DNA from 2 places in the Sediminibacillus sp. JSM 1682029 genome. Region 1 is predicted to be linked to the other one. Evidence: riboswitches for the same ligand, from Rfam matches in the RefSeq annotation. Region 1 holds a riboswitch; the other holds the start of a gene.
What was found. A riboswitch is a leader RNA that binds a small molecule or an ion and turns the genes downstream of it on or off. The one in region 1 is predicted to bind S-adenosylmethionine.
Positions count from the first base shown of each region.

Region 2: another riboswitch for S-adenosylmethionine. It lies ahead of ABVF09_RS02650 (5-methyltetrahydropteroyltriglutamate--homocysteine S-methyltransferase); the one in region 1 lies ahead of ABVF09_RS07965 (PLP-dependent aspartate aminotransferase family protein).

Region 1 is NZ_JBEWYY010000003.1:357,831-360,978, forward strand. It holds gene ABVF09_RS07965 (PLP-dependent aspartate aminotransferase family protein) at 1-1,664, opposite strand, end outside; SAM riboswitch class I at 1,805-1,915, opposite strand; gene ABVF09_RS07970 (hypothetical protein) at 2,069-2,908, opposite strand; gene ABVF09_RS07975 (hypothetical protein) at 2,905-3,148, opposite strand, start outside.
Region 2 is NZ_JBEWYY010000001.1:532,578-535,725, forward strand. It holds gene ABVF09_RS02640 (TetR/AcrR family transcriptional regulator) at 1-48, opposite strand, end outside; gene ABVF09_RS02645 (alpha/beta hydrolase) at 211-1,161, opposite strand; SAM riboswitch class I at 1,316-1,419, shown strand; gene ABVF09_RS02650 (5-methyltetrahydropteroyltriglutamate--homocysteine S-methyltransferase) at 1,708-2,838, shown strand; gene ABVF09_RS02655 (heavy metal translocating P-type ATPase) at 2,855-3,148, opposite strand, start outside.

The DNA.
Region 1 (3,148 bases):
TGATCGGTGACATCCAGGCTAGTACTCTGGGAATCGAGCCACAGTATTTTTGTTTCAACCTGGCCGTCATTTGCCAGTAAAGCCTCTGCAGCGAGTGTGTCCTGTGTATAAACGACATCGATTTCTTCCTCTATTGCTGCCACATTCGCCACTGGCGTCTCACCTAGAATTGGCTCATTTCCATTGTGGACCGGAATGACTTTAAATCCGAGATTTTGCAACTTCGCAGCTGTTCGATACACCGGCAAATTTTCATCCGGCTCTAATCCAAGAACGGCTATCGTTTTTTGCCGGAGCCCGTTTGTCCGGTCGAATGGTGAGTGAAGCGCCCATTGTACTGCCTTTTCATTTGTGGCAGTAATGGTGGGCTTTGTACCGGTAGCTTGTGCGATTGCCTGATCGAGATCCTGAATCAAGTCCTCTGCGGTTTCAATACCGATCGAAAGACGAATCAATTCTTCCGTAACACCACTTTCCTTCAATCCATCTGCATCAAGCTGCTGGTGGGTGGTGGAAGCGGGATGGATGATCAGTGATTTGGCATCCCCGACATTGGCTACATGCGACCAAAGGGTGATGTTGTCGATCAACTGCCGTCCTGCATCGCGTCCGCCTTTGATACCGAAAGTAATAATGGAACCTGCCTTTCCGTTCAAGTATTTTTCTGCAAGTTGGTGGGAAGGATGGTTTTCCAATCCTGGATATGCAACCCATTCCACTGCTGGATGGTCGCTTAGGTAACCGGCGACCTGCTGGGCGTTTTGGTTATGCTTTTCTACACGCAGATGCAATGTTTCCAGACCCTGCAACAGCAAAAATGCGTTCTGCGGGCTCAGGCAGGCGCCGATGTCGCGCAACAGCTGTACGCGTAGCTTCGTAGCAAAGGCTGCCGGTGCAGTGTCGATGGCATACCTGATGCCGTGATAGCTTTCATCAGGCTGGATGAATTCAGGGAATTTTTCATTGTTCCAATCAAAACGTCCGCCATCGACGACTACCCCTCCGATTGTCGTACCGTGCCCGCCGATCCACTTGGTAGCAGAGTGGACAACGATGTCCGCTCCCCAGGTAATCGGTTTGGTTACATACGGAGTGGCAAATGTATTATCGATAATCAACGGGATATCGTGTTCATGTGCAATCGCAGCGATTGTTTCCACGTCAAACACATTCAGGCTTGGATTGGTGATGATTTCGCCAAAGACCGCTTTGGTTTTGTCGGTGATAGCTGCACGGACGTTTTCCGGATCCGAAGCATCCACAAAGGTGACATTGATTCCGTAGCGAGGCAGTGTTTTGACAAACAGGTTATAAGTGCCGCCGTAAAGATTGCTGTCGGCTACGATTTCATCGCCGCTCCCTGCCAAGTTCAGAATCGACAGAGTAATGGCAGCCATGCCGGAAGAGGTGGCAACTGCCGCTACGCCGTCTTCCAACAGAGCGATCCGTTGTTCAAAAGCATCCACAGTCGGATTCATGATGCGCGAATAAATATTGCCAGGTTCAGCCAGGGCAAAAAGATTCTGGGCGTGCTCGGTATCACGGAATACATAGGATGTCGTTTGATAAATCGGGACTGCCCTGGAACCTGTCGCCGGATCTGGTGTCTGTCCTCCGTGAAGAAGTTGTGTTTCGGTGCCTAGCAAATGGAATGGGTTTGTCATGTTAATTCCTCCTAAGCGGGATAATTCTAGGGAAAAATAGTACCTAAGGCCGTGAAAAGCAGGTAACAAGATTGTTGTGTTGGAAGAGGGGGAATAGAAAAGCCCTCTTCCTAAGAAGAGGGCGTGTAGTCGGAGTCCTCCTCTTATCTTTCAGATCATGGACCTGTAGGAATTGGCACCTTTTCAAGCATTGTCGCTTGAAGGTTGCCGGGCATCATCGGGCCTAGTCCCTCCGCCGCTCTGGATAAGAGTCTTGTTATTCAATATGTTTGAAATTTCAATCTTTGAAAGAATTATAAATCACTCTGTCAATCCAGTCAACCCTTAAAGAAAAAATTTGAAAAAAGAAGGGGACAGTCCCCGCCGGAGGGACTGTCCCCCATTGCTCTACCAGGATAAAGAATTTACTTGGTATACAGTTGATTGACTTCTTCGATTTCGAGTTGGTGGGTGCCTTTTCCGAATGTATCTGTTTGGTCACTGGATTCTTCTTGCCAAATGTTTTCAGTATGTAGTTGGACATCGGCCTTATCCGGATTGGTCAGATACACCTCATCCACCTCGGTTAACGACCAATTACTTTTGATAGCTGCCAGGTTCAGGCGCGCTTCATCCAGCCAGGAGCGGACCTCGGTTTCCATGTTTCCCGGAATCGACACCGTTGCAGTAAACCGGCTGTCATCATATCCGAATTGGCTCGTGGGTGCTTCAAGCATTTCCACATACAAGGTGTCACCGACCTGGTGAAAAGAGGCGACTTCCTCTGGCTTGATGTCTTTTTTACTTGCCGTACTAGAGTGGAAGGTGCCGAATATATGAATAGCGCCTGTGTTGTTTGTCTCCAGCCTTGTTCCCTCCGCGGACTCCAAGACAATTTTTTTCACCTTGTCACCGATATTTTTTTCGATTGGCGGCAAGGTTGCTTCCACCTCCTCAGCTTGGACAGTGGTTTTAATCTTATCCAGCAATCCAGTAGTGGCCCCGATAAAAAGGATGAGCGCAACACCCCCTAAGAAAGTGATGAATACGATGGATAAAATGTCATATTTCACCACAGGTTGTTCTTGCCGGGACATGTAGACGTAAAGGATGATTTCCACTCCTAAAACAATCAGGATCAATGGAAACCAGGCCAATAAAACCGTTGTTGCATCCCAATCGAAAAATTGAGAGAGCATGATGACCGTACCTAGTAAAATGAGGGCTGCCCCCATGGAGACAGATCCTACCCGCCATTTCTTCATTGATTGTTTCCTCCTTTATCCGGTTTCGCCCCGATGATCAAACGAATTCCCCCAGCTATCAAAAGCAAACAGACAAGCGATACTTGAAAATACTGGCGGTAATAATACCAAAGATCGATTTGAAACGCTGCACGCACTTGTTCAGCTATGACTGGAAGCAAAATGGAATCGGCAATATAGAAAATCCCAAGCAGTAAAAGGGCGATGCCCAGCCATTTTTGATGGTTTGCCAAATACTTT
Region 2 (3,148 bases), on a different contig from region 1:
TTTGGATGCAGCAGTAAGTATTTCTACTTTTCTAGAATGTCTGCCCATGAAACTCTCCTCTTGCTTATCAGATTTTATGCCATTTACTATACTACCTGGACGGTTCGGTTTCAAATAAATTTTATGAAGCAACTCAAATTTCCTCCTTGCCAAAAACGCTAACACCCCTATCTACGATGCCTTTCGCTAAAGAGGAAAATTCTTTCATTTTCAAATGCCAAGAGCCGATTCGATAAATGCTTCCAATCGTTTTTGAAATTCAGCGGTGGCAGCCGCGTAAGCATCCGTATGCCCCGCCCCCGGTACAATCCATAACTGTTTTTCACTATCGGCCGCTTCGTACAGGCGATGCGCCATTTCGGTTGGCACGAGTTCATCTTGGTCTCCATGTATAATAAATAACGGCCGGGTATTGTCTTTGACCTGCTCGATCGCCGAGGCCTCCCCGAACCAGTAACCAGCCCGAAGTTTAGTCATCCCGCTGGTGAGAGATATCAAGGGAAAAGCAGGAAGATGGTACAGGTGCCGAAGTTGATGGGATAATTCTTCGCTTGCATCCGTGTATCCACTATCCGCGATGATCCCCTTCACTTGAGAAGGCAAATCTTCTCCACTGGTCATCAAAACTGATGCCGCTCCCATCGAATTTCCATGTAAAAAAATGCTTTTCATTTTATAGTCATCGATCAGTCGTTGAATCCACCCCTTAATGTCCAGGCGATCGTGCCAGCCATAACCGATATAATCTCCTTGACTTTCCCCATGTCCCCGGGCATCCGGCATAAGAAGCGAAAATCCATGATCATAATAAAATTTGGCCAGATCACCCATTTGCTGACCATAACCCCGGTAGCCATGTGCGAGGATAACCGCTTTACCCGAAGCTTGAGGATGTTGCAAATAATAAGCGCGCAGTTTCAATCCATCATGGGATGTCATTTCGATTTCTGCCAGGCTCTGGACGGAAAACCAGTCCTGTGCTTCGGCAAGTAATTCCTGATCCGTTTCGCTGTTTGGCAGCTCCACAGGTTCTTCACTATAAAGTTCTACTTGTTCCCCACGCTTTATGCCTTGGTTATAAAAGTAATTACTGGCTCCAATGAGCAGCACAGCGAGTAAAAAAACTACACTGCCAGCAATCCAAGCTATCTTCTTTTTCATTCCATCCCCTCTTTTGTCTGTTTCTTCTATCATTATAGCGAAAATAATTTGGAAGCGCAGTCATTTTCTTCTTTCCAAGAAAAATGGAAAAACTATTGTTTTCCAGAACGATTTGGTGTATGGTTAATGACAATCAATCTCAAAATTTAATCATTGCTTATCAAGAGAGGTTAAGGGACTGGCCCGAAGACGCCTCAGCAACCAGCCTGAACGGCATGGTGCTAAATCCAGTAGACATCCGTGTCTAGCAGATAAGGAGAATGTGAATGAAAAGAGCCTTCTTCTTAGAAGGCTCTTTTTTGTTTTGAGATCGCTTCTAAACAGATAAAGAAGATTTCCCCTTTTCTTTCGTTCTGTTTTACGAATGGGGGGCTTAGTGTTTCAAGGAATATCATCGAACCGAAATCGTCCTCAGGCTCATAATTATGGTGCAGGAGCGGCAGGCTGGCGATTGTTCAAAGAAAGAGATCGAGCAAATCCCTCTTTACGAAAAAGCAACAATGCTGAGAAAATTATTTTCAATCACTATTTGAAAGGAAGATTTTTATGGAAAAAAAGCAATTTGATCAAGCTGTAAACGTGCTTCAGAACCCGCCTTTTAAAGGAGATCATGTCGGCAGTCTGCTGCGTCCGGAAAGGCTTAAACAGGCACGTTTGCAACATCAAAATGGAGAAATTACGACAGAAGAACTTCGATACGTGGAAGACGAAGAGATTATCCGGGTAGTGGAAAAACAAAAGGAAGCAGGCCTTCAAGCTGTGACAGACGGAGAATTCCGCCGTTCCTGGTGGCACTTCGACTTTCTGGAACAACTCGATGGGGTGGAAGGTTACGTGCCGGAAAGCGGGATTCAATTCCATGGCACAAAAACAAAAGCACGCGGAATTAAAATCACAGGAAAAGTCGGTTTCAGCGGGCACCCTATGGTCCAAGATTATAAATTTTTACATAGCATCGCCGGGGATCATACCGCCAAGATGACGATACCAAGTCCGAATATGCTGTATTTCCGCGGAAAACTGGAGTACCCCCCTTATGAAGACCAGGAAGTGTTTTTCACTGACTTAACCCATGCTTACAAAAAAGCGATCAAAACTTTTTATGATGCCGGCTGCCGTTATTTACAACTCGATGATACTTCCTGGTCGTTGTTTTTCTCGGAAGACGGACGCGCGCGTATACGGGAAAACGGCCAGAATCCAGACGAACTCAGCCGCTTTTGTGCCCGATGTATCAACGAATCGATTGCCGACAAACCAGATGATCTGACAATCACCATGCACATTTGTCGTGGAAACTATCAGTCCACCTGGGCCGCCTCCGGTGGTTATGACGCTGTGTCGGAAATCATTTTCGGCGGTCTGGATGTAGACGGTCTGTTTCTTGAATACGATGACGACCGTTCCGGAGGATTCGAGCCGCTTCGTTTTGTCAATCGTTCAGATTTGCAAATTGTCTTGGGACTGGTCACATCCAAACACGGTAACTTGGAAGACAAAACGTTCATCAAAAAACGGATTCGACAAGCAGCAGAGCATGTAGACAAAAATCAGTTATGCTTGAGTCCGCAATGTGGGTTTGCTTCCACAGAAGAAGGAAACCTGCTGACGGAAGAAGAACAATGGGCGAAATTGCGACACGTCGTAAACATTGCCGATGAAGTATGGAATAGCTGACAACAGAGACTGCCTGCTAGCGCAAAAGCCGTAACCCATTTAAAATAACCAGGATCGTACTGCCTTCATGGCCGATTACTCCTAGAGGCAAGTCGAGAACCTGTATGAAATTGGTCATGATCAATAACAGAATGACTGTGACAGAAAAGAAAACATTTTGTTTAACGATTCTGTTCATTCGACCGGAAAGCGACACGGCGTCGGCGATCTTGCTTAAATCATTTTTCATCAAGACGATATCTGATGTTTCCAAGGCTACATCTGTACCTGCCCCCATGGCTATCCCCACATCAGCCGTAGCCAGGGCGGG